One region of the Streptomyces similanensis genome, then DNA from elsewhere that is predicted to be linked to it. Evidence: riboswitches for the same ligand, from Rfam matches in the RefSeq annotation. Region 1 holds a riboswitch; the other holds the start of a gene.
The links. Region 1 has a riboswitch for fluoride ahead of eno (phosphopyruvate hydratase). Riboswitches for the same ligand answer to the same signal wherever they lie in the genome.

Region 1 (15,560 bases):
GCCGCCCAGCGCACCGAGCCGCCCGGCCCGACGCTGCGCGGCGCGTCCAGGGCGCCCACGACGGCCGTGCCGCTGAGGATCATCAGGCTCTCCGTGGTGCCCGCGACATGCGCGGCCGACTCCTGGGTGGCGCCGGCGGCGATGGTGACGCGGAAGACGTCGGTGACCGCCTCCCCGTCCTCGTACCGCTCGATCAGAGCCGCGGTGACCGCGCTGCCGGAGACGGCGCCCCGGTGCTGCCCGGTGGACGGCGGCGTCTCGTCGGCGAGCACGGCGCTGAGCGGCCGGTTGAGCGCCGTGGTGAGCGCGTAGAGGGTGTCGAGCGTGGGGTTGCGGGTGCCGCCCTCCAGTTCGGAGAGCGTGCCCTTGCCCACGCCGGAGCGTCGGGCCAGCTCGGAGAGGGTCAGGCCCCGGGCCGTGCGCAGCTCGCGCAGCCTGCGCCCCACTTCGTCGTTCAGCCCCATCGCCGGATCGTGCTCCCGCTGTCGTCGCCGTGGTTGACGGGTCTCGGCCCCGCTCTCTAGTGTTCCACAAACAGAACGTTCTGTTTATGGAACAACCGCGCCCCTCGCCGCCTCGTCCCGGAAGTCGCCCCGTATGTCCTCCTTCACCGACCGTCTGCGCGCGGCGGCCCCGCCCTCGGCGGTCGCCGCCGGTCTGGTCGCCGTCACCGTGGGCGTCACCAGCTCGGCCGCGCTCGTGTTCACCGCGGCCAAGGCCGCCGGTGCCGGACCCGCGGAGATCGGCTCCTGGATGCTCGCGCTCGGCGTCGGGCTCGCCGTCACCTGCGTCGGGCTCTCCCTGCGGTACCGCACCCCCGTCGTCACCGCCTGGTCGACACCCGGCGCCGCGCTGCTCACGACCGCCCTCGTCGGCGTGCCGATGGCCCAGGCCGTCGGCGCGTTCGTCCTCTCGGCGCTGCTCATCCTCGTCACCGGTGTGACCGGATGGTTCGCCCACGCCATGGACCGCGTCCCGGTGCCGCTGGCCGCCGCGCTGCTCGCCGGGGTGCTGCTGCGGTTCGGCACCGGACTGTTCAGCACGATGCACGGCGACTTCGCCCTGGCCTTCCCGGTGTTCGCGCTCTACCTCCTGGCCCGCCGGCTCGCCCCGCGCTACGCCGTGCTGGTCGCCCTCGCCGGCGGCGTCCTCGCCTCGGTCCTCACCGGCGGCTGGCACCTGGCCGAACTGCGGGTCTCGCTCGCCCGGCCGGTGTTCACGGCGCCGGAGTTCGACTGGCGCACCCTCGTCGGCGTCGGTGTGCCGCTGTTCGTGGTCACGATGGCCTCGCAGAACCTGCCCGGGGCGGCGGTGCTGCGCAACTCGGGCTACGACGTGCCGGTCTCGCCCCTGATGACGTGGACCGGTGCCGTCAACGCCGTACTCGCCCCGTTCGGCGCCTTCGGACTGAACCTGGCCGCCATCACGGCCGCGATCTGCACCGGCGAGGAGGCGCACCCGGACCGGGACAAGCGGTACGCCGCCGCCGTGTGGGCGGGCGTCTTCTACCTGTGCGTCGGCGTGTTCGGCGCCACGGTCGCCTCGCTGCTCACCGCGATGCCGCAGGCCCTGGTGCTCTCCCTCGCGGGCGTCGGCCTGCTGGCCACGATCGAGAACTCCCTGGCCACCGCCCTGTCCGAGAAGGCGTCGCGGGAGGCGGCGGTCGTGACGTTCCTGGCCACCGCCTCCGGTGTCACCCTCCTCGGCATCGGGTCCGCCTTCTGGGGGCTGCTCGCGGGCGTCCTCACCAGCGTGGTCGCGACGGCCGGCCGATCCGCCGGACAGAAGCCGCCGACCCCTGCCCCTGCGCCGGCTCCAGCGCCTGACTCCGCGCCGCCCCACTCCGCCACGGGGACCACGAGCACCACGCGGACCTGACGCCCGCGCGGTGGGTGTTTCACCGCGCGGACGGCGGGATACCCATGCGACGAGCTGATGTGCAGGCGCGTTCGCCCGCGCCGAGCGGTGGTGGATCCCGCCGCGGCCCCCGGTACGCCGGCGGCCCAACCGCCGACCAGGCCAATGGGTCCTGTCCCCCGGCCCGCGTGCGCGTGCCCGAAGAAGGACGCCTCCCATGCCCATCCGCCGACTCGTCCTCGACGTCGACATGGCCGTCTCCGAGCCGAGCCTGCCCCAGCTGGCCCGGGCGATCGAGGACGTCCCCGGCGTCCAGGCCGTCAACGTCACCGTGACCGAGATCGACGTCGAGACCATCGGAACCGACGTCACCATCGAGGGCGACGATCTCGACCCGCGGGCCGTCCAGCGCGCCATCGAGCACACGGGAGCCGTCGTGCACAGCACCGACGAGGTGGTCGCGGGCACGTACACACTCGAACGGACCCCCCGCAAGCGATGACCGCCTCCCCGGCGGCGGCCGTCGAGAAGGTCCGGCTGCCCCTGGTCCTCGGGATCACGGACGGCCTGCTCAACGCCCTCACCCTCGCCGCGGCCTCCCTCACCGGATCCGGCAGCCCGGTCGGCTGGGGGCTGGCCGCGCGGGTGGGCTGCGCCGCGCTGATCACCTCGGCGTTCACCGTCATGGTCGCCGACTACGCCGAACGCCGGGCCCACCTCGTGCACGTCGCCAAGGAACTGAGCCTCAGCGGGAGCGGCCGGATGGCCGCCACCCGGCTGGGCCGCCTCGCCCTGCTGCGCTCCTACGGCGCCGCACTCGTCGCCTGCGTGGCCAGCTTCGCGGGCGCCGCGCTGCCCCTCGCCCTGGGCGCGGTCCTGCCAGGTCCGCCCTGGATCGTGGTGGTCCTGGCGGTGCTGGCCCTGTCCGCCCTCGGCGCCGCGCTCGCCCGTCTCCTGGCCGGCCGCCCCGCCCTGTGGGCCCTCGCCATGGCGGCCGGCGGCGTCGCGACGACGCTCATCGGCGTCCGGCTGAACATCGCGTGAGAGCGCCGCCGCAGGCGAGCCGTACGACCGCCGCCCGCGCGCGTCACCGGGGGGCGAGGCCGTAGGCGAGGGCGGGGTCGGCGGCGGCGATCTCGATGAGCCGGTTGTACTTCGCGACGCGTTCCCCGCGGGCCGGGGCGCCGGACTTCAGCTGTCCGCAGCCGGCGCCGACGGCCAGGTCGGCGATGAAGGTGTCGTCGGTCTCGCCCGAGCGGTGGGAGACCATCTGCGGGTAGCCGCCCGCGCGGCACACCCGCATCGCGTCGAGGGTCTCCGTCACGGTGCCGATCTGGTTGACCTTGATGAGCGCGGAGTCGCCCACCTTCCGCTCGATCGCCCCGGCGATGATCTCCGGGTCGGTGACGAAGATGTCGTCGCCCATCACCTGCACCCGGGGGCCGAGGCGTTCGGTGAGGCGGACCCAGCCGTCCCAGTCGTCCTCGGCGAGACCGTCCTCGATCGACCACACCGGGAAGCGGTCGACAATCTCCTCGTAGCGGTCGATGAGCCGGTCGCTGGTCAGCGCGTCGCCGGCCACGTGGTACAGCCCGTCGTCCGCGTGGCGGAACTCGCTGGCGGCCGGGTCCAGGGCGATGGCCACACCGTCGCGCCCGGGGGTGTAGCCGGCGTCGGCGATGGCCTCGACCAGGAGTCGCAGCACCGTCTCGGCGCTGTCGACGGCGGGGGCGAAGCCGCCTTCGTCGCCGAGGCCGGTGGTGTGCCCCTCGGCGGCCAGCCGCGCCTTGAGCCGCGCGTACACCTCGGCTCCGGCGCGCACCGCCTCGGCGAGGCCGGGCGCGCCGAGCGGGGCGAGCATGAACTCCTGGAAGTCGAGGTCGTTGGCGGCGTGCGCACCGCCGTTGACGACGTTGAAGTGCGGTACCGGCAGCCGGGGCGCGGTGCCCGCGATCGCGGCGAGGTGCTGCCAGGGTTCGCGCCCGGCGAGCAGGGCCTCGGCGCGGGCCGCGGCGAGGGAGACGCCGACGAGCGCGTTGGCGCCCAGGCGGGACTTGGCAGGGGTGCCGTCCAGGTCGATCAGCGCGCGGTCGACGTCGGCGAGCGAGGCGTAGCCGCGGCCGGTGAGGGCTTCGGCGATCTCGCCGTTGACGTGACCGACGGCCGTGCGCACCCCCTGCCCGTGGTAGCGGGCCGGGTCCCCGTCGCGCAGTTCGACGGCTTCGCGGGTGCCGGTGGACGCGCCGGAGGGCACGCCGGCGCGGACGCGGACCCCGTCGGCGGTGGTGAGGGTGACGGCGAGGGTGGGCCGAGCCCGGGAGTCCAGGATCTCCACGGCGTGCAGGGCCGTGATCCGCAGAGGCATGGGGGGTCGTCCTTTCAAGGGTGGTGCGTCGCGGGAGGAGGAGGGGTGCGGGGGCTCGGCTCCGGCGGGGCGCCGCACGCAGGCGCGGGAGCAGGGCCACGCGGGGAAGGGGCCGCGTCCGGCGGCGGCACACGCCACGCGCGCCGTCCGTCGGGCGGCCCGGGGCGCGGTGGTGAGTCCCGCGGGGAACGAACGGCGGGGAACGAACGGCCGGAGACACTCCGGCGGGTGTGTGCACGCCGTGTGTGTCTCTGTGGACGGCGACGGGCGGCGGCGAAGGCTTCACCGTACGCACCTCCCGGGGGCATGGGTTCCTGACCGTGGTCAGGAACCATCAGCCCGGGATCGGGGCGGTTCGGACCGGAGTCCAGGCGGGATCCATCGCCGGGTCCGAGTCAACCGGCGCCCGCGGCCACGGTCAAGACCGCCGGGGCCACGCGGGTCACGGAACCGGCCCCCGGCGCCGCCGCCCCGGGCCGGCCGAGTGCCGCGCTTGCCTCATCCGGCGCCGGTCCGCACAGTGGGAGCGACAGCGGGAATCCGGACAGGCGGCGTCGGCGCTCGTCGGCGTCGCCGGCGCGGTGGCGTCACCGGCCGTGCGGAGAACCGGAGTTCGTACCGGCACGGCGGCAGGCGCCGTACCGGGCAAGGAGGACGGCGTGCGACTCACCGACAGCCGGTCGCGGCGGCTCACCCCGGTCCGGCGGGGGCCGGGCGGACTGCTGCGGGTCTGTGTGCACCCCGCACCGGCCGGGCGCCACGACCTCCTCGGCGACCTGCGGGCGATGCTCGTCGCCGATGTGCTGTTCCGGATCGCGGAACTGGAGGACCTCCAGGTGATCACCGGCCACGTCGAGCGGGCGCTGCCCGAGGAGCGAGCGCGGGCGCTGACCGGCGCGGCCGGACGCCTCGGCATCCACCCGCCCGCCGTGCGCACCCCCGACGCCACCGTGTCCGCGCCGTTCGGCGGCCCCGTCGACGTCCATGTCCTGGCCCCGTCGGCCGCGCCCCCGCCGACGGAGGACGGGCTGCTGGTCGTGGTCGGCCCGGCGCAGCCGCCCGGCGGTACGGACACACCGGCCGCCGACGGAGCCGACCCGTCGGCTCTCCGGCTGGCCCTGCTCGCCCTGCCGTACGCCCTCCCGGCCCGGATCACCGAGGCGGCGCTGGCCGAGGCCGGCGCGACCCTGGGCCGGTGGCGCGGGCGCGTCGCGGCCTGGGCGGACGCGCCCTCGCGCCCGATGCACGCGGACACCGTACGGCGGCTGGGCGCCGCCTACGACGACGACCTCGACACCCCCGCCGTGCTGGAGGCGCTGCGGCGGCTGGAGGACGACCCGGACGTGCCGGACGGCGCCAAGTTCGAGACGTTCGCCTACGCCGACCGGGTCCTCTCCCTCGAACTCCCGAGCGAGATCGGCCGCGTCTGACCACTGGGGCGGCCCGCCCCGCCCCCGCCGCGGACCGGCCCGCCGGCCGCCCCCGGCCCCGGCGCCGGGCCGCCGTCCCGGGTCAGTCGTCGCCCGCCGCAGGCGCGGCCGTCAGCTCGGCCACCAGGAGGCTCGTCACCGGCACCGGCACTCCGTGCCGTTCGGCCGCCCGTACGACCGCCCCGCCGATCGCGTCGAGTTCCAGCGGACGGCCCGCCTCCGCGTCGCGCTGCATCGAGGACTTGCTGCCGGCCGGGAACGCGTCGTACAGCGCCAGCGCCTTCGCGGGGTCGGCGGGCGCGCCGCAGGCCCGGCTCACCGCGGCGGTCTCCTCGACGAGCGCGGTCAGCTCCGCGCGCCGCTCGGTGCGCACCGCGCCGATGGTGAGCCCGTAGCGGGTGGTGAGCAGCGCGAACGGGGCGAGGAAGGCGAGTTTGGCCCACAGCGCGGCCGTCTCGTCGTCAAAGACGCGGGTGCGCACCCCCGCGTCGGTGAGCAGCGCGGCCAGCGGGGCGAGGCGTTCGCTCCGGCCGGCGAGGTCGATCTCCGTGAACGGGCTGCCGTGCTCGATGGCGCCGGGCGCGGTGCGGGTGGACTCGACCCGGATCACACCCGCCGCGACGCTGTCCGCGCCGTACCGGTCGCGCAGCGCCGCCAGGTGCTCGACGCCGTTGAGCAGCGGGAGGATCAGGGCGTCGTCGCCGAGGAGGCGGGCCGGCACCCGCTCCAGCGCGGCGTCGAGTGCCGTGTGCTTGACGGTGATCAGGAGCAGGTCGACCGGCTCGCGCAGTGCGGTGTCCGCTTCGACGGGCTGGACGAAGTCGCCGAACTGGCCGCTGCGCACCCGGATGCCGTCCTGGCGCAGCGCGTGAGCGGTGTCCTGTCCGGCGAGGCAGACGACCCGGTGTCCGGCCCGGGCCAGGAGTGCGGCCAGGAGGCCGCCGACGCCGCCCGGGCCGAGTACCGCGATGGTCAGACGGCCGCCTGCGGGGCTGTCGTTGCGTGGTGGAGTCGTGGACACGTGTGTTTCCTCTCGGGTGTGGGCGGGGTCGACACCTGTCCCGCCGGCCCGCTCCGGTCCGGACCGGAGGGTTTGAGCGCGGGAGGAGGTTGCCGCCCCGGGAAGATCGTCCAAGTCCCCGATGCCCAAGTCAATCCTAGGGTTTGGTGATACGCATCCAAGAACTAGCTTGGGTGCCATGACTCTTGATGATCTGCGCGTCTTCGTCGCGGTGTGCCGGGCCGGCAGCCTCAGTGCGGTCGCCCGGGAGCTGTCCTGTACGCAGTCGGCGGTGAGCCAGCATGTGAAGCGGCTGGAGCGGGAGACGGGGGTGCGCCTCCTGGAGCGCCATCCGCGCGGGGTGGCGCCGACCGCGGCGGGGCGGATCCTGCGGGCCGCGGCGGCGGACGGCATCGCCGGTCTGGACACCGCGCTGCGCAATCTGGACGAGCTGGTGCGCGGCGACGCGGGTTCCGTCCGGGTGACGACCGGCGCCACCACGGTGCGGCACTTCATGGCGGAGGCCGTGGTGTCCTTCCGCGGGCGCTTCCCCAAGGTGAGTCTGGAGTTCCGTACCGAGACCTCCAGCCGCAGCTGCTTCGACGCGCTCACCGCCGGCACGGTCGATCTGGCCTGGATCACGCTCGGCGACCCGGTCGCGGGCATCGAGCAGCGTCCCGTCGTCGAGCTGCCGTGGGTGCTGGCCGTCCGGGCCGACGACCCGCTCGCGGCGCGCTCCCATGTCGGGGCCGCCGATCTGGCGGGCATCCGGCACATCAGGCTGCCGGAGAACTCCTCGTCCCGGAGCCATCTGGACGCGGTCTTCGCGCGGCTGGGCATCCAGGTGCGGTCCGACACCAGCGTCGCCGACTGGGACACCGCCATCCTGCTGGCGGAGCTGGGCCTCGGGCACGCGATCGTCCCCGCCCTGCCCGGCCAGCGGTCCGCCGCCGGCTCCGGGCCGCTGCGCTTCCTTCCCGTCCCCGATCTGCCGGAGCTGTCGGTGGGCTGGGCGGTGCGCCGCTGGAGCGCGCTGACGCCGCTGGCCCGGGCCTTCGCCGACACCGTCGGCGCGACGTGCGCCCCACGACCTGCGCCCTGAGCGCGACCGGGCGACCAGAGCGGCCGAGGCGACCGCGACGACCGCGACGACCGCGACGACCGCGACGACCGGCGGCAAACCACAGGCGGGGGTGGGGGGTTAACCCCATGGTGCGGTCGGTCGCGGTCCTTGTAGCGTCGTGACGGCGGCGGACCCGGTCCCGGGTCCGGCCCGGGGAGTGACCGAAACGGCCGACGTGCTCGGCCACTTGTGCCGAACGGGGAGATTCTCATGCACCAGCGGCTCCGCTTGCTCGCGGCTGCGTCCGTGACCGTGATCGCGGCGGGAGCGCTCGGCGCGTGCGGCGTGATCAGCGACGACCACTTCAAGGACGACCACTCCGTCTCGGACAGGATCACGTCGATCCGGCTCGACAACAAGGACGGCGGGGTCGAGATCCGGGGCGACTCGGACACCACGAAGGTGTCGGTCCACCGCGAGGTCGGCTACCGCGGCGACAAACCGGACTCCCCGTCCTTCCGCGTCGACGACGGTGTCCTGGTGCTGGCCGGCTGCGGCGACGACTGCTCGATCGACTACACGGTCGACGTGCCGGCGGGACTGCCGGTGACCGGTACGACGTCGAACGGCGCCATCGACCTGTCGGGAGTGGGCGCGGTGCAGGTAGGCACCAGCAACGGCGACGTGACCGTGGACGGCGCGGACGGCGCGGTCGACCTTCACACCTCGAACGGCCGGATCAAGGCGAAGGGGCTGAAGGGCGGCGGGGTCAAGGCCAAGTCCTCCAACGGCCCGGTCGTCATCGGCACGACGGCGGCCCAGGACGTGTGGGTGCGCACCTCCAACGCCCCGGTCACCGTCACGGCGGCCGCCGGCCCCTACCGGGTGACCGCCCACACCAGCAACGGCAGCCCGCACGTCTCGGTGCCCACCGACCCCAAGGCCCGGTACGCGCTGGACCTGGGCACCTCCACCGGGGACATCACGGTCAAGGCGCCCTGACGGCCACCGCCCCGGCCGGCTCCCCCGGGCCGGGCGCGCCCCGGCGGTTCCTCACATCGGCTCGATGACGTGCTTGCGCAGATGCCCGTAGACCACCGAGGTGCGCACGTCCGCGAGTTCGCGTCGCTCGGTCAGCTTGTCGAGGACCACCGAGTGCAGTTGGTCGGTGTCGCGGACCGCGACGTGCAGGAGGAAGTCGTCGGTGCCCGTGAGGACGAAGACCTCGATCACCTCGGGCATCCGCGCCACGAAGGCCTGGAACTGCTCGATGACGGCGCGCGTCGGCGGCCGCACCCGCACGGCGATGATCGCCTGGAGTCCCCGGCCGATCGAGGGAAGGTCCACCTCGGCCTGGAAGCCGAGCAGCACGCCGCGCTCCCGCAGGGAGCGGACCCGCTCAAGACAGGTGGAGGGCGCGATGCCCAGCTCCTGCGCCAGGTCCCGATTGGTGCGCCGACCGTCCTGCTGAAGAAGCCGCACCAGCGCCGAATCTAGTTCGTCCATGTTTCGCCACATCTCCCGGCCGCCGAATCATATTCGGCCAGCGTGCCATGCACCGCATCCTATTGCTAGCTTTCCGGCACGGACGCCGTCCGATGTTCGCCGCCCTGCCGTGCGAACCGGACGGCGTCGTGGGTGCGTACGGGAAGGGGCAGCAGGGTGGACGAGCGGAGGACCGGGGTCCTGGCGATCTGTTCCGTGGTCGCGGCGGCACTGTTGTGGAGCAGTTCGTACGCGGTGACCAAGGAGGTGCTCGCACAGGTCGGCCCGCTGACCATCGGGGCCGTCCGCTTCACGGTCGCCGCCGTACTGCTCGGCGTCATGGCGCGGGTGCGCCGCCGCACCCCGCCGGCCCGGCCGGACCCCCGCCGGCGGCGGCTGATCGCGCTGAGCGGACTGCTCGGCATCACGGCCTACTTCGTGCTGGAGAACATCGGCGTCGAACTGTCGACCGCCTCCGACGCCTCCCTGATCGTGGCGTCCTATCCGCTGATGACCATGCTCCTGGAGCTGGCGGTGCTGAGGACCCGGATGCCGCCGGCGCGGGTCGGCGGCGTGCTGCTGGCCACCGCGGGCGCCGTCCTCGTGGTGCGCAACGGCGCCGAAGCCGGCGGCGGCGCCCGCTGGTTCGGCGATGTCCTGCTGCTGCTCGGCGGCCTGGCGTGGGCCGGGTACAACGTGCTGGGCACGTACGCGGTCCGCGGGCAGGACGCGCTGAGCCTCACCTACCGGCAGACCGTGGCCGGAGCCGCCGGCTTCCTGCTCGCCTCGCTCCTGGAGGCCGGCGACTGGCGGCTGCCGGACGCCACGGCCTCGGCGCTGCTCGCCTATCTCGCCGTGGCCTGCTCCGTGGGCGGCTTCCTCCTCTACAACTACGGCCTGCGCCGGATGACGTCGAGCGTCGCGGTCAACATCCTCAACCTGGTACCGGTGTTCGGCGTGCTCGGCGCCGTGGTGATCAACGGCGAGACGGTCCGGCTGCCGCAGCTCCTCGGCGGCCTGATCATCGTCGTCGGCGTCGTCCTGGGCCTGGTCGAACGCCGGCGGACCGCACCGGCACCCGTACGGGCGAGCCTCGCGGCGCGCCGTGGACACCCGGAGGCATGACGGTTAGGTTAGGCTTGCCTAAGTAAAACCGTACCGTCCCCTGTCCCCCGAGGAGTTGCCTTGGCCGCCGCCATCGACACCGCCGTGTCCGAGCAGACCGCGGCGGAGTACGTCCGCTCGGTGCTGGCCCGGGCGACCTCCCTGTCGCTCAGCACCGAACGGCAGGACTACGACCTGATCGGCCTGCACTCCGTGGACGCCCGGGGGCGGATCACCCTCTCGTCCCGGGCCGGCTGTCCGCTGGCCGCACAGGTCGCCGCCGCGCCGGACGGCCGCCTCCCCGCGCGCGCGGAGTTCACCGACATCGCGCCCGTCGCCCTGCGCGACCGGGTACGGGCCCAGGTGACCGTCGCCGGCCGGCTCGTCCCCGGCCGGCCCCAAGACGGCGACGCCCTCCGCTTCGAGGCGGAGCACATCACGCTGCGGACCCTCACCGGCGAACACGACGTCGGCCTCGCCGACCTCACCCGCGCCGCACCCGACCCGCTCGCCGTCGAGGAGGCCGCGCTGCTCACGCATCTGGCCGACGCCCACGAGGACATGGTGGCGGCCCTGGTCGCCCTCGTCGGTCCGCGGCTGCCGCACGGCGTGCTGCGCGCGCTGCCGCTCGCCGTGGACCGGTACGGCATCGCCCTGCGCTGCGAGTACCGCGAAGGCCACTGCGACGTGCGCCTGCTGTTCCCGGACCCGGCCCGCGACGCGGTGGAGGCCGGCGACCGGATCCGGCTGCTGCTCACCGCACACCCGTGCGCGCACCACCGCCCGCGTCCCACCTCGCGGCACTGACGCCGTCACTCTCCACACCGGATCACAGCACCTCAGGGGGCGGAACATGGGACACGGCTGGCAGGGCGTCGCCCTCAGGCTCATGCGCGGCCAGGACTTCACGTTCACCGTGCGGTCGAACGAGCGGATCTCCGAGCGTCTGCACCGGCTGTCCTTCGGCGACGGCGGCATGCTGCGGGCGACCGGGACACACCCCACGATGTGGGTGCGGCTCTGGTTCGACGACGACGGGCACCCCCACCAGCGGGCCTACACCCTGGTGGACCCGGACCCCGCCGAAGGGACCTTCGGCATGGACTTCGTCCTGCACGCGGGGTGCGCCGGCGACTGGGCCCGCGCCGCCCGCCCCGGCGACACGATCGAAGCCACCGTGCAGGGCTCCGAGTTCACGCTGCCGGACCCGCCGCCCTCGCAGCTCCTCGTGATCGGCGACGCCGCGTCACGGCCCGCCATCGACTCCCTGCTGGAATCGGCGCCCTCGGTCCCGGCCACCATCTGGTTCGAGACCTCCGACCCCTCGGACGCAGACGGCTTCCCGCGCCGGGACGGCCCCGGCCGCCGGGTCGTGCGGGTCCCCCGGCAGGACGGCGGCGACCGGCTGGTCGAGGCCGTGCGGTCGAGTCTGCCGGCACACCTGGACCCCGACGCCTACGTGTGGATCGCCTGCGACACGGCCACCACCCGCAAGCTCGCCGCCTTCGTCCGCAGACAACTCGGCGTGCCCAGGGAGCGGTTGCACGCACTGGGGTACTGGCGCGCCTGAACCGCGGCGCCCCACGCCCGGCGGTGCGCACCGGGGCGGTCCGTCAGGCCCGCTGCGGCACGACCGCCACCGGGCACCGCGCGTGGTGCAGCAACGCGTGCGCCGTACGGCCCAGTTGGAGCCCGAGCTGTCCCGTCCCGCGCCGCGCTCCGACGATCACCAGATCGGCGGCGGCCGAGCGGTCCACGAGCACCCGGTGCGCCGGCCCCTCCACGGTCGCCCGGCGCACCCGGACCGCCGGATGGTCGGCCGCCGCCGCGCTCAGCAGCTCCTCCAGAAGGGCGGCGGCCCGCTCCTCGTACCCGAGGGGCGGGTTCTCCGGCGGCGCCACCGCCCGCCCGGCCGTCGGCAGGGGGGTGCGCCAGGCCCGTACGACGTCGAGGACGCAGCCGCGCGTCTCCGCCTCCTGGAACGCGAACCGCACCGCCTCGGCGGCGCTGTCCGGACCGCCGGCGCCGAGCAGGATCCGCTCGTGCGCCCCGGTCACGCCCGGGCCGTCGCCGCGGACCACCAGCACCGGGCAGCGCGCCCGGGCCGCCACCGCCAGGCTCACCGAACCCAGCAGCAGCCCCTTCAGCCCCCCGCGCCCGCGCGAGCCGATGACCAGCGCGGAAGCGGTGTCGCCCGCGTCCACCAGGGCGGAGACCGCGTCCTCGGGGAGGATGTCCGTGCTCGCCTTCACCTCCGGGTCACGCCGCCGGGCCCGCTCCAGCGCGGAGGCGACCACGTGCTCGGCCATCACCTGCTCCGAGGGCCGGTCCGTGCCGCCGGTGGGCACCACACCCTCGTAGCGCTCCCAGAGGGACGCGTAGACCAGCCGCAGCGGCAGGTGCCGGCGGGCGGCCTCGTCCACCGCCCAGTCGACCGCCGTCAGACTCGGACCCGATCCGTCCACACCCACGATCAGGGGCGCCTCCATCGCGACCACCGCCTCGCCTCTCGCCCCAGCTGCCGCGTCGTGCGGCAGGTCCTTCTCCTGTCACCGTCGCACCCGGCGCGGCACCGGACGAGAACGGTTCGGCCCCTCCTCGGGGACGCCCGGCCCCCTCCCGTACCCGGGACGTCGGGCCCTCTTCCGCCGGCCCCGGGACGTACGGACCACTCCCCTGGTCCGGCCGTCAGCCGTCGGTCAGGTCCGGTTCCAGTACGGGGCGGCGGCGCGGGCCGGCGATCGTGGAGCGTACGTCCACGACGCCCTCCACCGAGCCGACCAGACGGACGGCGAGCGGCACCAGCGAGGTGTCGGCGACGTGGCCGCTGAGGGTGACCACCCCGTCGCGCACCTCCACGTCCACCGCGTCGAAGGGGACCGGGAAGCGGCCGGCGACGATCTCCCGCCGTACCTCCTCGGCGATGTCGTCGTCCCCGCGCAGGAACACCTTCAGCAGGTCGGAACGGCTCACGATGCCCTTGAGCAGCCCCTCGCCGTCGACGACGGGCAGCCGTTTGACGCCGTGCCGGGCCATGAGCCGGGCGGCGCGGGCCAAGGTGGCGTCGGCGCTCACGGTGACGGCGGGGACGGTCGCCAGGTCCCGGGCGGTCACCGCCCGCGCCTTGGCCGCGCCGTGCGGACGGTCCGGCCCGGCGGACGGGGCCGGGTCGGCGGCGCGGAACTCCTCCTTGCGCAGCAGATCGGCCTCGGAGACGACGCCGATCACCCGGCCGCGCTCGTCCAGCACCGGCATCGCGCTGACGCCCCACTCCCGCAGGGTGCGCACGATCTCCTTGAACGCCGCACCGCCGGCCAAGGCCACGACGGTGCCGGTCATCACGTCGCTCACGGTGTACTGGGAACCCTGCATGGCGTCGTCCTCGTGGCCTCGGGCGTCGGAACGTGCCCGTTGTCCCCGGCCGCCCCCGCCCTGGTGCGGGCGGGGGCGGCGCGGGACACCGGGCACGGGTGGTCAGTGCTGCGGGTGGGGGTGTGCGTGGAAGCGGGCCCCGCGCTGCTTGCCGGCGGCGCCCCGGGTGAGCCGGCCCGCCGCGATCCGCAGTTGCACGGCGTGCACGACCTCGACCGCGCCCAGCACGATGGCCATGACGCCGGTCACCAGGGTGAGCGCGGCGATCGAGCCGAACGGCGAGACGATCAGCACGATGCCGGCCAGCAGCGTCAGGATGCCCAGGAACAGCTGCCAGCCGCGCGCCGGCATCCCGGGCGACGAGCCCGCGGCGGCGGTCATCATGATGCCGCGCAGCAGCCAGCCGAAACCGAGCCACAGGGCGAGCAGCAGGATCGACTCCAGGGTGCCGCGGAAGCAGACGAGTCCCAGCAGCACGCAGAGCGCGCCGGTGATGAAGTGCAGCGCGCGCAGGTGTCCGGGGACATGGGCGCCGAAGGCCGAGGTCAGCTGGAAGACGCCGCTGACCAGCAGGAAGACGCCGAAGAGCACACCGACGACGCGCAGCGTCTCGCCCGGCCAGATCAGGACGATGACACCCAGGGCGATCGAGGCGAGGCCGATGGTGAACAGTGCCTGCCAGCCGAGGTTCGCCAGCGCGCCGAGGGTCTCGCCGCCGGGCGCGGTGTCCCGGGCCGGTGGCTCGGCGGCGCTCCGGTGCGGGGCCTGGGAGGCGCCTGGCTGCGCGGTCCGGGGCGGGGTCTCGTGCGGGGGGCTGTGGTCCGGGGAATCGGAGGGGAGTGTCATGGTCGTCCACCTCTCTCAGGGCGCGACACAGCAGGTTCAGGACATCTTCATCGTCACCCAGATGGCCGCGTCCCGCCCGGGGAGCACCTCAGGGGGTGACGATGGCGAAGTCGGGGTCGGGGGCGTCGAGGTGGCCGAGGAGTGCGGTCAGCCCGCCGAGGTCGCCGGTGACCCGGACGTTCTCCCGGGCGGCCAGGTCGGCCGGGTCCGTCGCGCCCAGCAGCAGCGCCCTGAGGTCGCTCTCGGGAAGGGCGATCGTGACGTCCGGGCCGGCGGCGGGGCCGTCGGCGCCGGTACCGGTGTCGGCGCCGTGGGTGAGGACGCCGTTGCGCAGCCGCAGGGTGGTCGCTCCGCCGCCGGTGATCTCGAAGCGGACGGCGATGTCCGCGTCCCAGCCGCGCGGGCCGTCCACCCGGATGGCCAGGGAGTCGAACAGCTGGTCGAGGGTCAGGGCGGCCAGCAGATCGGGTGAGGTGGTGGCGGTGGGCGTGCCGACGGAGCCGTGGCGCAGTTCATGGGCGCCGGTGAGGAAGAAGTTGCGCCAGGTGCCGTTCTCGCTGCCGTATCCCAGCTGCTCCAGGGCGTCGGCCTGGAGCCGCCGGGCCTCGGCGTGGTCCGGGTCGGCGAACAGCACGTGCTGCACCACCTGCGCCACCCAGCGGAAGTCGCCGTCGGCGAAGGACCGGCGGGCGCGGCGCACCACCTCGTCGGCGCCGCCCATGAACTCCACGTACCGCCGGGCGGCCTCGACGGGGGGATGCTCCCACAGGTGGGCCGGGTTGCCGTCGAACCAGCCGAGGTAGCGCTGGTAGACGGCCTTGGTGTTGTGGCTGACCGAGCCGTAGTAGCCGTGGGTGTGCCAGGCCCGCTCCAGCGCCGGGGGCAGCCGGATCTCCTCGGCGATCTCCAGCGCCGTCCTGCCCTGGTTGAGCAGGCGCAGGGTCTGGTCGTGGAGGTAGGCGTACAGGTCGCGCTGCCCGGTGAGGAAGGCGACGACCCGCTCGCGGCCCCAGACCGGCCAGTGGTGGGAGGCGAACG
Region 2 (15,560 bases), on a different contig from region 1:
GTATCGAATAATTACCCGGTTCCGGTCGTCACCGGCGGAGCGGACCTTCTCGCGACACGCCCCTGGAGCGGAAGGTGAGGCCAGTGACTGCTCGCCTCACGCTTCCGCCGGTCTTCGGTCGAGTGCGTGTCCCGGATACTGGGACAACTCCCTGCGTGGCGGCAGAAGTTCGGGGATCCTGGGTGACCATGACCGAAGACGCGAGCGGTACCACGCCGAGCAGTGAGGTAAGGGCGCTTCTTCGGGCCCTGGACGGACAACGACGCCACGTTCTCGGCATCCTTGACGGCCTCGACCCGAAGGATCTCCGGCGGCCCGTGCTGCCATCCGGATGGCACTGCCTGGGGCTGGTCCAGCACCTGGCACTCGATGTGGAACGGTTCTGGTTCCGCGCGGTCGTCGCCGGGAACGAGGAAGTCATCCACGATCTGACAAGCGGCGACGAAGCGTGGAAGGTGGCTCCGGAAGTACCGGCCGTCGACGTGCTCGACCGATACCGGCGGGAGGCGGAACGCGCCGATGCCGTCATCACCGCCACCCCTGCCGATGCCGCACTGGCCTGGTGGCCCCACGACCTGTTCGGCGAACCGCACCTGCACACCCTGCGCGACGTCCTGCTGCACGTCATCACCGAGACCGCCTGCCACGCCGGCCACCTCGACGCTGTCCGAGAGATGATCGACGGCCGCCGGTGGCTTGTCCTGACCTGAACATCACCGGTCCGGCTCCGCGCTCCTCGTGTCGGGTTTCATGCCGCGGCAGTGGACTGAGCACGGACCGGCCGGGGCGGAGCCCTGCCGCCTCCGGCACGTCGGGAACCGCAGGGCTCCGTGACAATTCCGTTCGTACGGCGGGCGATTTCCGCGACCAAACGGTCCACCATTTGCCCACAGCGCGCATTTCCGGTCAGTTGACGGCAGTTTGTCGCAAGTCAGGGTGGACCGATGAGAACCTGAGCATCATCACCCCACTCGCCGTCGAAAGGGGACCGGTGGCCGGGCACGGCCATGTGCCCGGGCCGGGAGCGGCGGCGCCGAAGCAAGGGGGATCCGTGGACAAGACCCAGGCCAAGGACGCGGCAGACGAACTCGCGCGAGCCAGCGCCGCCTTCGCCTTACACCTCACCCGCGCCAAGACGATCATCGACGACCCCGACAAGCTGAACCAGGGGTTCTACGGCGTCTGTGCCATGACGGCCGCCGTGCGTACCCTCCTGCTGCACGACCGGGCCCGTTTCATCGAGCTGCTCCGCGCGGTGTTCGATCCCGGCAATCCCGGATTCCGCGGGCTCGCCGCCGACTCCGCCGCGTTGCTGGACCACCGTCTCGCCCAGGCCGACGCCAAGAAGAAGCGGTTCCTGACGGCGGGGCGGACGTACGTGGAGCTGTACGACCTGGACTTCATTCTGTCCCGCGCGCTCGGCAAGCTGATCAAGGTCGCGGACCCGGCCGTCTACCGGAACCAGTGCGCGTTCTCCGAGCGCATCACCAAGATGTTCAACGTCAAGGGCGAGTGGATCGAGCTGTTCCGCCTGCCCGGCACCCATACCGCGACACTCGGCGCCGGAGTCATCGACGAGGCCCTGCGCCGCGACCTCGCCTACAAGAGCGTGCCCATGCTCGTCGCCTGCGGCTTCGAACTGGACCTGGCCGCCAGCAAGGTCACCACCGTCATGGCGGGCAGCGAGTGGCAGATCAGTCACCCGCTGCCCGACGGCACGCCCCGCACCGTCTCGGTGGTCCAGGACGGGAGCACCCCTGGCGAGGAACTGCTCGTCCGCTACCGCCTGGGCGGCCCGCTGCGCGGCGACGGCGACCTCGGCCTCGACCGGGACGGCCTGGAGTTCCTCATGCGACAGGTGGTCCGGGCGTCTGCGGTCTCCTCCTCCATCCGCGAGAGCGCGGTCGCGGTCACCGAGGCCAACACGGCGTTCGGCGCCGGCGCCGGGAGCTTCGTCTACGCGATGATCAACGGCAGCCGGCGTTTCATGCAGGCGGCGGGGGCCGCGCGTCGCAACGCCCCGGCCACCGACCCCGCGTTCGACTTCAGCACTCCCGCCCCGCCCGGCTCGGACGTGTGGGGCAGGGCCCACCCGGTGTGCACCCACGTCGTCGACGTCACCGGCCCGATCCGCGAGGAGGGCGACGTGTACGTGCTGCCGGTCTGGACGTGGGCGACCCGCTTCGAGGCCCGTATCCCACGCAAGCTCATGGGCGAGTACGTCTACGGCTACGTGTACGGCCGCATCTAGGCCGCATCAGACAACGTTCGCCCTGTAGCACCGCTGGAAAACTCGTCAAAATAGTGTCCTCGCCGGAGCCCTGGAAGGTCCCATCCTGGCTCCTGATGGGTGGCTGAGCGGTCGCAGGGTCCGGGTCTGGAGTGGGTTGTTTGCCAGTGCCCTCCGGGGTTCGCAGCAGCCCGTTCCAGTCGTCGCCATACCCCGCCCGACCTGGTCTTTTATCATCCTCGCTCCTATCGTCGACTCTGGTCGAAAGGGGGGCCGGATGGACCGGACCGTACGCACCGTCGAGGACGTTCTCGCGCTCTTGGACGGGCTCTTCTCATCTGAATGCGAGGCCGGCCGCTTGGCGACGGGTGACGGCAAGGACTTCTGGGATCGCTTCTACACCGACCGGTCAAGGCCGGTCCCGTTCTTCGTGTCGAAGCCGGACGAGAACCTGGCCGCCTACCTCGACCAGGGGCTGATCGCTCCTGGCCGGGCCCTGGACCTGGGGTGCGGAGCAGGCCGCAATGCCCTGTACCTCGCCTCGCGCGGCTTCGAGGTGGACGCCGTCGACCTGTCCCCGGTGGCCGTCGCCTGGGCCGAGGACCGGGCTCACGAGGCCGGAGTCGACGTCCGCTTCCTGTGCGGTGACGCTTTCGCCCTCCCTGCCGCCGAGTTGAGCGGTCCGTACGACCTGGTCGTCGACTCAGGGTGCTTCCACCACCTGCCGCCCCACCGCCGGGTCAGCTACCTGGCCCTTCTCGATCGTGTCCTGGCCCCCGGCGGCCATCTCGCGCTCACCAGCTTCGCCGCGGGCGAGCAGGGCATGGGGTCGGATCTCGCCGACGCGGACCTCTACCGCCGGCGCGATCTGCAGGGTGGCCTGGCCTACACGCCCGAATCACTGCGCTGGATCTTCTCCGACCTTGTGGAGGTGCAACTGCGCCGTATGCGGGAGGAGCCTCCCGAGTCAACATTGTTCGGCGTGACCTTCCTGTGGACCGCGTTGTTCCGTCGGAGTGCGGCTGCCTCAGGCGACGTTCGCCCTGTTCACGACTTCGCGTAGTCGCTCGTCCTGGGCGGCGTGCTTGTTCCGCCAGCTGATGTAGTGGCGGATCATGCTGCCCTGCTCCTTGTGGCCGGCGTGGTCGGTGCCGTCGAGGGCGAAGTAGCGCAGGGCGGTGAACTGGGCCTCGATCCGGTTCAGCCAGGAGAAGTTAGTCGGGTTGTAGGCAATCTCGACGTTGTTCGCCTCGGCCCAGTCCGCGACCCGGCGGCACCGCTTCCTGGTGAGGTGCGGCGAGTAGTTGTCACACACGATCGCGATGTGCTTCCCGACGGGGTGCAGGGAGCGCGGGTAGCGGCAGAACTCCAGGAACTTGGAGCGGTTCTCATTCTTCTTGATGTGGCCGTACAACTGATCTTTGCCCAGGTCGTAGGCGGCGAACAGGTGCTGGACACCGTGCGGGCGGGTGTAGGTCGCACGGCGTCGGGGCCGTGGCTCGCGATCGGGGTCCTTGTGCTTGCCGCCGTGCTCGGCCCACTGGCGTCCGAGGTGGGGCTGGAGGTTGAGCGGGCCGAACTCGACCATGTAGACGATGACTTCGGGCTCGCCTTCCTCGGGGACGACCTCGCCGTCGGCGATCGCGTAGAGGTGCTCGACTCGGGTCTTCTTCGGGGCGTAGTCGTGGTCGTTCGAGGACTTCCAAGTCTTCACGCGTTGAAAGGAGACGCCCTCCTCGCGGAGCAGGATCCGAAGGCCCTCGTGGCTGATGTCGTCGACCACCCCCTGGGCGACCAGGAATGCGGCCAACTTGACCAGCCTCCAGGTCGAGAAGGGCAGGCCGTGCTCGGCCGGCTTGGACTTGGCGATCTTCTTGATCTCGCGACGCTCGGGCAGCGTGAACGTCCTGGGATGCCCGCCCTTGTACTTCGGGGTAGAGCGAGTCGAAGCCGTCGGCATTGAAGTTGTGCACGATGTCGCGGACGCGGTCCGGGCTGGTGAACGTCACCGTCGTGATCTTGTCGACGGGCATGCCTTGTGCGGCCAGCAGGACCATCTGGGCCCACCGCCAGGTCACCACGGACCCCCTGCCCCGGCGGATGATCCGCAGCAGCCTCTGACCCTCATCGTCGTTGATCTCCCGCACCCGAACACGTTTAGCCACCAAGACAGCATGGCCGACGCGCGCCGTCCCGACCCGTAGCCGGACGGCGCGTCACAACGAGGCGCACGCTGTCTGATGCGGCACTAGGAACCCGCGCCGCCAGGCCGCTCCGGTCAGCCGGCCGCCAGGAGGGCGGAGGACACCGGAGAGGCGTCCCGGTCGACACCGTGGCGCTGCACCACGCCGGGGTTGTGACGGAGCTGCGGTTGCCGACTGGTCGACCGTTCCGCCCGCCGTGCGGATCGGTTGCTCAACACTTCGACACAGAGCGGAACTTGCAGGCACGGACGCGCTGGGACCGACGGGGGTGCAGGCAAGTGCGCGACCTTGCCGGCTTCCCGGGTGCGCCGGGCCTGAGGGATGACGCTTCCGCTCACACCCGCACGAAGTGCCGCACGGCCTTCTCGCCATCCGTCGGCTGCTCCGGCTCAACCCACTGCTTGTCCGGCCCAGAAGGCCGGCCGCCGCTGCCCGGAGCTGATGCACCGGTGCCGCGCCGGCCCCGGGATACCTGTCGGCGGCGTGGCCACCGGCGCCGCTGGTCGCACAGCGCCCAGTCGGCGAACAGGACGACGGAGGGGAACGAGTGGCCGGTCGCGGGCCGGGCAGGGTGCGCCGCGGCGCGAGGGCATGCCATACCGTCGGGCCGTCCGGCAGTGCGGTGGAGCGGCGGCGGTGAGGCGGAACACTCGGAGCTCCGTCCGGGCCAGGACAGTGAGCACGACGGGGACATCGGCGCTCCGGGCGGCCGGGGCGGCCTGCGCGTGGCGGTGCGGCACGGACGCGTGGCCGTCGGTGCCGGTGTCCTCGGCGGCGGCCGGCTGGACGGCGGCTTCGAGCGGGCCGACCGCAGCGGCCGGCTCCAGAAGTTCCTCCTCTTTCACGGTGCCGGGACGCCGGAGCGACGGGCAGGTGCCCGACGCGGTGACTGGCACGGTCACGGGCCGCCGGTCGGCATTGAATGCCCGTCGGCACTTCAAGGAGAATTCACCCGCACTCAGCCAGGCGCCGGCCTTCGACCGCCTCGCCCCTCGCCGGCTTCGTCCCAAGGCCCGACTCCACAGCTATCACCCTGACTCGAAGCGGCCCCGCGACCCATGGATCGCCGGGCTCCAGCGCACCCGTGAACCGCTGATGGTTCGGCGCCAGCGCCGTCACCGGCAGCCCTTCCTGCCAGGGAGGAGCAGCGATGAAGGGACCACGTCCGGTGTTGGGATACGGCTCCTGAAGCTGTGGGTGCACCCGCTCAGCCGGTGTGGGCCACCACGGCATCGATGATCTCGGGCCACAGTTCGCGTGGTCGGTCATGGCCCATGCCGGGGATCAGCAGGAGTTCGGCCCCGGGCACCAGGTCCGCGGTACGCCTCCCGCCGCTGGGGTCGATCAGCGTGTCATCCAGCCCATGAATCACCAGCGTCGGCACCCGCAGTTCGCGCAGTTGGTCCGCGCGTGATCCACTGAGGATCATCGCGCCGAGCTGTCGGGCGATGCCTGCGGGGTAGTACGAGCGGTCGTACTGGGCCTCGGCCAGTTCGCGCAACACCCCGGCGTCTCCGTAGCGCTTAGAGGCCCACACCAGCTCCTTCTCCGCCGCCGCGACATACCCCTCGCGGTGCGCGGGCCTCGGACTGAACAGCACCGCCTGGGCCTCTGGGCTGGGCTGGCCGTATTCCCTCTCGCCGGTCGAGGACATCATCGACGTCAAGGTCAACACCCGCTCAGGATAGGAGAGGGCCATCGTCTGGGCGATCATTCCGCCCATCGAGGAACCGACCACGTGTGCGCGTTCGAGACCCAGCGCGGTGAGCAGGCCGAGGCCGTCGTCGGCCATGTCGAGCAGCCGGTAAGGAACCATCGCGTGGGCGGCGGGGATGTCACCCGAGCTCACGGTGGCCATAAGGTTCCCCATGTCCACGGGATGACTGTCGAACTTGGTGGACAGCCCGCAGTCGCGGTTGTCGTACCGGATCACGTAACGGCCGCGATCCGCCAGCGCCCGGCAGAAGTCCTCGTGCCAGGCGAGCAGCTGCGCGCCGAAGCCCATCACGAGCAGGACAGGAGGGTCCCCAGGGTCGCCGAAGCTCTCGTACGCGATGGAGACTCCGGGAGACACTTCAACGATCGGCATACGTGGAGCCTGCCACGGCCGACCATAAAACACACCCAGAATTCGGCCTGCGACCTGCGCATCCACCTCCCGGTCCGCCCGTGATCCGCCGGACGGGCTCCGACGTGCAGGGTCACTCCAGGCGTAGCGGAGTGCCGGGGCCGCCCGGAGTGCCGCGGCGTCCCGTCAGCGCCAGGCGCTTCGAGGCTGGTCCCCTCAGCACGGGTGCCGCGGTCCCGTTCGTCGCTCGGGTGCCGCGGTCCCGTTCGTCGCCAGTGAGGCGCCGGCTCCGCCATGACACCCCCGCCGGCCGCCTTGTGCTGCTCCCCCGCACTGCCTGAACGACGCGGGAGACGCCATGCGCCCCATCACCAGGCCCCTCGCCCTGGTCCGGCCTTGTTCGAACGGGAGACCCTAGCGGCCGACCCTGTCCAACTCTGCCAGCACCTCCTCCGGCAGCGGAAGTCCCGCTCCGGCGGCGTTCTCGCGCAAGTGCGCCACCGACGAAGTGCCGGGGATGAGAAGGATGTTGGGCGAGCGCCGGAGGAGCCAGGCCAGGGCTACCGACATCGGCGTCGCGTCGAGCCGGGCGGCCACGCTGGACAGTTCCGTGGACTGCACCGGGCTGAAACCCCCCAGCGGGAAGAACGGCACGTAGGCGATGTTCTTGGCGGCGAGGTCGTCGATCAGGTCGTCGTCCTGGCGGTAGGCCAGGTTGTACATGTTCTGCACGCATACGATCGGTGCGATGCGCTGCGCCTCGTCGACCTGGTCCGCGGTCGCGTTGCTCACTCCGAGGTGCCGGATCAGGCCCTGCTGCTGGAGTTCGGCGAGGGTTTCGAAGGGCTCGGCCAGGGAGCCGGGCAGGGGACCCTGGGCGTTGCCGAGCCGGAGGTTGACCAGGTCAAGGGCGTCGAGGCCAAGATCCTCAAGGTTCTCGTGGACGGCCCGGCGCAGGTCGTCGGGCCGGCGGGCCGGGGGCCAGCCGCCCCGCTCGTCGCGGACGGCGCCGACCTTGGTCACGATGTGCAGGGCGTCGGGATAGGGGTGCAGTGCTTCACGGATCAGCCGGTTGGTGATGCGTGGTCCGTACGCACCGGCGTTGTCGATGTGGGTGATTCCGAGGCGGACGGCCTCGCGCAGGACGGCGAGCGCGCCGTCGTGGTCGGCGGGCGGTCCCATGACCCCGGGGCCGGCGAGCTGCATGGCCCCGTAGCCGAAGCGTGTGACGGTCAGGTCGCCGAGGGTCCAGGTGCCGCCGGGCAAGGAGGCGGAGGGCGTGTTCATGGAGGTGTCTGTCCTTTGCCGGGTGAGAGTCTGGGGAGGGCTGGGACGTCAGGTGACGCGGTCTTCTTCGTGGGGAGGCCGACCGACCCGCGCACGGAGAGAGGCGCCGATCGCAGGCTGCCTGACCCGTGCACGGACGGACGCGGCGATCGGCACCGGCTTCACCTCGTCCCTCGGCGTCGATGGTCGCCCGCGGGTGCCGGGTGCGGCCAATACCGGCCCGGTGACCTGTGATACCCGGGAGGTATCACAGGCGTACGCTACGGCGGTGGACACCTTGGAGACCCGTGAGCTGAGGTACTTCGTCACCGTTGCCGAGGAACTGCACTTCGGCCGCGCCGCCGAGCGCCTCGGGATGGCCCAGCCTCCCCTGTCGCGGGCGATCCAGCAGCTGGAGCGGCGTCTGGGCGTACGTCTGCTGGAGCGTGACCGCCGCGGCGTCACCCTGACCGGCGCCGGCGAGGTGCTGCTGCACGAGGGCCGCGCGGCGCTCGACGCGGCCACCGCCGCTGTCCGTCGCACCCGGCGGGCGGGCGGCGCGGACGGACCCGGCGGTCCCCGCGACCGTTTGGTGCTCGCGGTGAAGGCCGGCGCGTCTCACGAGCTGCTGCACAAGCTTCTGGACGCCTACGCCGCCGTCCCCGAAGCCGCCGAGATCGAGGTGGCGCCCAGCGGCACGTGCGAGCAGGGGGAGATGCTGCGCGACGGCCGCGCCGACGTGGCCCTCATGCACACGCCGTTCAACTCCCTCGCCGGGTTCGACAGCGAGGAGCTGATGACCGAGGGGCAGATCGCGATCCTGCCGGCCGGGCACCCGCTCGCCGCGCGCGGGACGCTCACCCTGGCCGAGGTCACCGGCATCCCCGAGCTCCCGCTCGCCCGTTGGGCCCGAGACGGCGCGTACCCGCCCGGGCCCGGCCCCGAGATCCGCGACCAGACGCAGCTGGCCCAGCTGATCGCCCTCGGCCGTACCGTGGCCGTGTTCCCCGACTCGGCACGTTCCTGGCTCTGGGCCGAACACACCGCCGTCCCGCTGACGGACGCGCCGCCCGTGGTCACCCACATCGCCTGGCCGGCACACAGCCGCTCCCTCGCCCTGGCGGACCTGATCCGCACGGCCGCACGGCTGTGAGCTCACTCCCGCGCACACGGTGGGTTTCGGAGCGGGACGGTTGGGCGACTGCCCGTCCGCCGGACGGGGGTGCTGCGGCTGGTGATGCCCCGTCAGGATGTGCAGCTGCCCGATGAGTTGCGCTGTGACCGCGGACCTTCGCCGGGTTGCTGGGCCGGTGATCAAGAATGGAGGGGTCGCTCCTCTGCGGGCGAGGTACGGTCCCGCCATGTCCCGATCAGCCGATAGCTCCCACTCCCCCGTCACCGCGGACGACCTCGACCATGCCGTGCAACTCGCGGTGTCAGTCCTTCGCGAGGCGCCCTCAGCCGCGTGGGAGGGCAAGGCCGGTTCGCTGGAATGGGACTGCTGGGAAACCGTCGAGCACCTCAGCGACGACCTCTTCGCCTACGCTGCGCAACTGGGCCCGAGAACACCGCCCTTGGCCGGTGAGGTGCCCTTCGTATGGAAGAGCCGACGGCCCGGCGGCCCGGCCAACGCCATTCACGCGAACCGCGAGGCGGGGCCCGCCGGCCTGCTACAGGTTCTGGAAGCGAGCGGCGCGCTGCTGGTCGCCATGGTGCGCACGACGCCGCCGCGGACCCGCGCCCACCACGTCTTCGGCGTCTCGGACCCCGAGGGCTTCGCCGCGATGGGGATCGTGGAGACCCTGGTGCACACGCACGACCTGACACAAGGACTCGGCCTCGCCTGGAACCCGCCCGCCGATCTCTGCTCCCGGGTGCTCGTCCGGCTGTTTCCGGACGCACCGTCGCCCACGGATCCCTGGCTGACTCTCTTGTGGGCCACCGGACGCGCGGAGCTACCCGGGCACCCTCGTCTCACCACATGGCGCTGGGACGGCACACCCCGGCCATAGGCTCGGGCTCCTCCGCCGCGAAGAGAGGTCAGGCCGGGGCCGCGGGTCCCTGCTTCTCTGCAAGTCCCGCGCCGTCCGGCAGGATGACGCCGCTCTGGCGGAGCTTCGAGCCGGGCGGGTCCACATCCCGCCGCTCATCGAAGATTCTTGGAGCGGAGCCAGGTGCGGATGGCTTCGATGTGTCGCTCCTTGCTCTCCAGCGGCAGCCAGTGTCCTGCGGGCAGCCGCACCACGGTGAGATCCGCGCAGGCCGCGCGCATCGGGTCGCCCTGGCGGTTTCCCGAGATGTTGCAGATCGCGTCCCACTCGCCGTTGACGAACAGCACCGGCTGCGTCAGGCGCCCGCCGTCGGGTGCTTTGCCCGCGTAAGCGATGTTGGCGTCGTCGTTGGTGTACCACGCGGAGGGAGGACGAAAGCCGTGAGTCGCGAAGGCCTGCACCAGGACGTCGAAGTCCGCCGGCGGCCAGAGAGCCGGGTGGGCCGGCGTCGGCGGTGCGTGGTGCGCGGCGCCGACGCGTCCGCCGTCGCGTGTGACCGTGGCCGTCGGTGAGATGGCGCCGATCGCGGCGGGACTGGCCGGTTGGTAGACCGACGCCAGCGTTGCCGCCGGAGCCGCGTCAAGGTCGGCGACCGCCGCTTCGAAGTGTGTCGTGTAGTAGCGGTAGTAGTCCCACTGTCCGTCCGGATACCGGTCGGCCGGGTAGAGCCGACGGTCGACCAGGGGTATGAGCGTGGCCAGGCTGTTGGCGGTGGGGTAGTACGCCCACGAGGTCAACACGACGCCGCGGCACCGCTCCGGCTCGTGTGCGGCCACTGCTCCCGCCACGACGCTGCCCCAGTCGTGGCCGATCCAGACCGCGGTCCTGCCCCCGAGATGGTCGTGGAGCTCCGTCAGGTCCCTCACGGCCTCCTCGACGGTGTAGGCGTCGGTCTCCGCCGGGGCGGAGGATTCGCCGTACCCGCGCAGATCGGGCGCGACGCAGTGCCACCCGTCGGCGGCGAACGCCTCCATCTGGGCCCGCCACAACAACCCGATGCCCGGCCACCCGTGGAGGAAGAACATCAGCGGCCCATCGGCCGGTCCGCACTCCAGGTAGTGCGTGGTGTGGCGGGGCGTGCCGAAGTCGCGCGGGACCAACGGCGGTGCCGTATCGCGCCGAACATCGCCCTCGCCAGCCCGTCGACGCGCGTGGGCGGTCCCGGCAACGAGAGCGAACAGAACCAGTGCGATGTCCAGGGCTCCATAGACGACGGCCGTCGGCTTGAGCCCGAACCGCTCGACAGCGAGCCCGGCGGCGAGCGCGGGCACGCTGAAGGCGAGATAGCTGACGATGTACATCGTCGCGAACACCTGGCCCCGTCGGGCGATCGGCGCCGCCTCACCGAGGGCGTGGACGGCGAACCGGAACGTCGCCCCGAACCCGAACCCCGCGATCAGCGACCCGACGACGTAGAGCGGCAGTACACCCGCCGTCATGGCCGCGACGGTGACCAGGACGCCGATGGCGAGGGGTCCGAGACCGAACCATGGGAGGTGTCGTGGCGAAGCGGAGGCCGACGCGACAGTGCCGGCCGTCCCCGCGACGAAGAAGACGCCGAGGATGACGCCCGTGACGAAGTGGCTGTGCACGTGGAGGACGGTGGTGAGGATCGACGATCCGAGCGAGAGGTACAAGCCGCCAAGGGCCCACGTCGCGCTGATCGACGGCAGCAGTGCGATGAAGACCGGCCGTGTGGCCCGCGGGAGTTGAGCGCTGGGCAGCAGTGACCGCCACACCGGCTCCCGGGTTGGCGAGTCGGATCGCGTTTCCTCGGGAACCAGCCAGACGAGTGCCGCGAGCACCAGGTACACGACGGCGAGGATCCAGAAGACGAGTTGGCGGGGCTGGGGCGCGAACTCCACCAAGGTGCCGGCGAGGACAGCGCCGATCGCTATCCCCAAGGAAGGGACCGAGCTGCTGATGGTCGAGCCGAGCCGGGGGTTCGGCGCGGACTCCATGATCAGGGCCGTGGTGGCGCCGGCGGCTGTCCCCACGGCAAGCCCCTGCACGATGCGCGCGGCCATCAGGCCGCCGACGCCCGTGGCGACGGCGAAGAGCAGCATGCCCAGGGCGAGCAGCACCAAGGCGCCGCAGGCTACAGGCCGACGGCCCACCCGGTCGGAGATCGATCCGACGGTCAGCAGGGCGGCGAGCAGGGCGAAGACGTAGACGGCGAAAACGACCGTCAAGGTGAACGTGGAGAGGCCCCACAGGCGCTGATAGACCGGGTAGAGGGGGGACGGCGCCGATGCGGCGGTGAGCGTGGCCGCGCCCACGGCCCCGGCCAGGAAGAACGAAACGGAACGGTTGAGCACGCGACCTCCATGGAAAGGCAATGATCTTTGCTTTTACCCGGGCGGCCCATCATAGTAGAAGCAAAGTTCTTTGCGTATGCTGGTGACGTGTCCCACCATGCAGCCGCCAGACGCCCCGGAGGGCGGAGCAGTCGAGTACTGACCGCGATCTACACCTCGGTCGGTGAACTCGTGGGCGAGGGCGCCGAAAAGATCACGTTTCCCGTGGTCGCCGAGCGAGCCGGGGTCAACCCGACGACGCTCTACCGGCGCTGGGACAGCGTCCACGCCCTCCTTGAGGAAGTCGCTGTCGCCGCCTTGACCCGGGACGGTGAGTCAGCACCCGACACCGGATCCCTCCAGCAGGATCTGACCGAGTGGGCGCAGGTCATCGCCCGCGACATCACACGTCCCCACCGGGCCCGATACCTGCGCGCGATGGTGTCGGCCCGCACCGAGATCGTCGCGAGTTGCCCGGTCACGGAGAAACGGCGCGAGCAGGCGTCGGAGGTGGTGAGCCGGGCCCGCGAACGCGGTGAGAAGACGCCGAGCGTCCCGCAGATCCTCGACCATGTCATCGCGCCTCTGTACCACCACGTCGTGTTCGCCTTGCCTGTCGACCGCGAGTACACGCGACGTCTGGTCCGCGATGTGCTGGCCATGGCTGAGTGACAGGCTGTCCCGCACCTGCCGGATGCGCTGCTGGACCCGCACCGCGGCGTGCGCCGGAGCGGAGCCGTTGGCCGGCCGGCGGATCGATCACCCGTGCGGACGATCTCGGCGGGGTCCAGCGCCGTACGGCGAACGCCCCTCCAGACGCCCCTCCCGGGCACCTCGGCGCCTCGCTGGCGGGAGGGCCCCGCACGGGTGCACCCTGGAAACTGGATGGGTGATGAGGCTCGCCCTTGACCGCACAGCCGTGCTGATGGCCTCTGTGAGCGACCAGCCGCCACCGGCGGCCCGGCACGGAGGCGTCGCGGATGATGTACGTCTACACGATGCGCAAGGCCCGCATGGCCCACGGCGACAAGGTCGTCCTTGACGATGTCACCCTCGCCCTTCGCCCCGGCGCCAAGATCGGCGTGGTCGGCCCGAACGGTATGGGCAAGTCCACCGTCCTGCGCGTCATGGCCGGTCTGGAACGGCCCACGGACGGTGACGCCTTCGCGGCGCCCGGCACCAGCGTGGGCATCCTGGAGCAGGAGCCACGGCTGGACGACGCGGCGACGGTGGCCGACAACGTCGAGCAGGGCGTTGTCGGGGTGCGCGGGTTGCTGCACCACTATGCGGAGGTCACCGCGCTCCTCGGGGATGCCGACGGCGAGGAGACGCGGCGCCTGCTCGATGAACTCGGCGGCCTGCAGGAGTCCCTCGACCACGCCGGCGCGTGGGACGTGGACGCCCGTCTGGAGCAGGCGATGGACGCCCTGCGCTGTCCTCCGCCCGACACGCCCGTGCGGGACCTGTCGGGCGGTGAGCGGCGCCGGGTGGCGCTGTGCCGGCTGCTGCTGTCCCAGCCCGATCTGCTGCTGCTGGACGAGCCCACCAACCACTTGGACGCCGAATCCGTGCAGTGGCTGGAACAGCATCTGGCCGCGTACCCGGGCACAGTCGTGGCCGTCACCCACGACCGGTACTTCCTGGACAACGTCGCCCAGTGGATCCTGGAGATCGACCGCGGCCACGCCTACCCCTACGAGGGCGACTACTCCACCTACCTGGCGACCAAGGCCGCCCGCCTGCGCGTGGAGGGCCGCAAGGACGCCAAGCGGGCCAAGCACCTGGCCGAGGAACTGGCGTGGGTGCGCTCCGGTGCCAAGGGACGGCAGAACAAGTCCAAGGCACGTCTGGCCCGGTACGAGGAACTGGCCGCCGAGGCCGCCCGGACGCGGAAGCTGGATTTCGAGGAGATCCAGATCCCGCCCGGTCCACGCCTGGGCGGCCTGGTGCTGGAGGCCGCCGGTGTGATCAAGGGATACGGGGACCGGCTCCTGATGGAGAACCTGTCCTTCTCCCTGCCACGCGGCGGCATCGTCGGCGTCGTCGGTCCCAACGGCGTCGGCAAGACCACCCTCTTCCGCATGATCGTCGGCGAGGAGCAGCCGGACGCGGGCGCCCTGCGGCTCGGGGAGACGGTGAAGATCTCGTACGTCGACCAGAACCGCGCCCGTCTTGATCCCGACAGGTCGGTGTGGGAGGTCGTCTCCGGCGGCTTGGATCATCTGCTCGTCGGTGATGCGGAGATGCCCTCGCGCGCCTATGTGGCGACATTCGGCTTCAAAGGCGCCGACCAGCAGAAACCTGTCGGCGTGCTGTCGGGCGGCGAGCGCAACCGGTTGAACCTGGCCCTCACCCTCGAACAGGGCGGCAACCTCCTGCTTCTGGATGAGCCGACCAACGACCTGGACGTGGAAACGCTCGCGTCGCTGGAGAACGCGCTGTTCGGGTTTCCCGGCTGCGCGGTGATCACCGCGCACGACCGGTGGTTCCTGGACCGGGTCGCCACCCACATCCTGGCGTGGGAAGGCGGTGCCGACTGGTTCTGGTTCGAGGGCGACTTCGCCGGCTACGAAGCGAACAAGCTCCAGCGGCTGGGGTCGGACGCCGCCCGACCACACCGGATCACCCACCGCCGCCTGGTGCGCGGCTGACCGTTTCGACCGCTGAGGATGTCGTTGCGATGACCGATCTCGATCACGAGGCGGCGGCGGCCGTCAGCGCGGCCCAGCTCACCGTCGTCAACGCCAAATGGCACATCTGCGAGGAGCAAGCCCTGCGGCGGCTGGCCGGTGTGTCCGGTCTGGCCTGCACCCCGCTCTTTCCCGGACACCTGGTCATCCAGGTCGTCGCCTGCGACGGAAGGCCGCTGGGCCGAATCCGCCGCCATCAAGAGGGCCGCACGGTGCGCTGGGTGGCGGTGCCCGCCGGCACCGCACAGGAGATCGGCGCCTGTCGCACCGCTCACCGCGCCGCCCGCGTTCTGGCTCGTCACCGTGGGCGGCACTCCCTGCGGGTCACCGACAGCCCCGCACCCGTCGAGACACCCTCCCGCGACGGTCTCCCGGCAGACCTACGCGGCGAACACGGGACGTGAACAGAGTCGGCCGCCGACGGCTGAGCCACGGCAGCCGACAAATATGTGACGCTCCGTCAGCCCACGGATCCTTGCTCCTCTCCATCGACCACGGCGCGGGACGGCTGTTCGCCGGTCGTCGCCGGTCCGGGAACGTGAACAGCGGTGCGGGCCGGTGTGTGGAAGACCAGCCCGTACAGGTCGGCGTCGTAGCTGGTCGGTTCGGGCGCGCCCGCGACCGATCGGTGGGTGCGGCGGCCGTCGGGGGTGCGCTCGGCCCGGAGGAACACGGTGCCGACCCGGTGCGCGAGCGACGCGTACAGGCCGCGGGACAGTTCGTGGAGGTGGCCGACGCACACGGCCTTCACCCC

Region 2: linked by a shared signal. The riboswitch ahead of ettA (energy-dependent translational throttle protein EttA) and the one ahead of eno (phosphopyruvate hydratase) in region 1 are both predicted to bind fluoride.

Annotation. Positions count from the first base shown of each region.
Region 1 covers NZ_BAABKC010000135.1:60,328-75,887, reverse strand. The annotation lists gene ABEB07_RS36635 (helix-turn-helix domain-containing protein) at 1-464, opposite strand, end outside; gene ABEB07_RS36630 (benzoate/H(+) symporter BenE family transporter) at 598-1,878, shown strand; gene ABEB07_RS36625 (DUF211 domain-containing protein) at 2,075-2,359, shown strand; gene ABEB07_RS36620 (hypothetical protein) at 2,356-2,901, shown strand; gene eno (phosphopyruvate hydratase) at 2,945-4,222, opposite strand; fluoride riboswitch at 4,541-4,617, opposite strand; gene ABEB07_RS36610 (hypothetical protein) at 4,882-5,652, shown strand; gene ABEB07_RS36605 (ketopantoate reductase family protein) at 5,735-6,673, opposite strand; gene ABEB07_RS36600 (LysR family transcriptional regulator) at 6,852-7,754, shown strand; gene ABEB07_RS36595 (DUF4097 family beta strand repeat-containing protein) at 7,986-8,717, shown strand; gene ABEB07_RS36590 (Lrp/AsnC family transcriptional regulator) at 8,769-9,221, opposite strand; gene ABEB07_RS36585 (DMT family transporter) at 9,378-10,325, shown strand; gene ABEB07_RS36580 (DUF2470 domain-containing protein) at 10,386-11,111, shown strand; gene ABEB07_RS36575 (siderophore-interacting protein) at 11,158-11,874, shown strand; gene ABEB07_RS36570 (universal stress protein) at 11,918-12,793, opposite strand; gene ABEB07_RS36565 (CBS domain-containing protein) at 12,993-13,676, opposite strand; gene ABEB07_RS36560 (HdeD family acid-resistance protein) at 13,779-14,522, opposite strand; gene ABEB07_RS36555 (alkyl/aryl-sulfatase) at 14,611-15,560, opposite strand, start outside.
Region 2 covers NZ_BAABKC010000007.1:9,908-25,467, forward strand. The annotation lists gene ABEB07_RS02380 (DinB family protein) at 189-710, shown strand; gene ABEB07_RS02385 (hypothetical protein) at 1,052-2,251, shown strand; gene ABEB07_RS02390 (class I SAM-dependent methyltransferase) at 2,508-3,293, shown strand; partial or broken gene ABEB07_RS02395 (IS630 family transposase) at 3,258-4,395, opposite strand; gene ABEB07_RS02400 (alpha/beta fold hydrolase) at 5,642-6,523, opposite strand; gene ABEB07_RS02405 (aldo/keto reductase family oxidoreductase) at 6,917-7,789, opposite strand; gene ABEB07_RS02410 (LysR family transcriptional regulator) at 8,058-8,921, shown strand; gene ABEB07_RS02415 (maleylpyruvate isomerase N-terminal domain-containing protein) at 9,130-9,780, shown strand; gene ABEB07_RS02420 (alpha/beta fold hydrolase) at 9,915-12,098, opposite strand; gene ABEB07_RS02425 (TetR/AcrR family transcriptional regulator) at 12,309-12,788, shown strand; fluoride riboswitch at 12,996-13,058, shown strand; gene ettA (energy-dependent translational throttle protein EttA) at 13,100-14,767, shown strand; gene ABEB07_RS02435 (hypothetical protein) at 14,797-15,210, shown strand; gene ABEB07_RS02440 (hypothetical protein) at 15,267-15,560, opposite strand, start outside.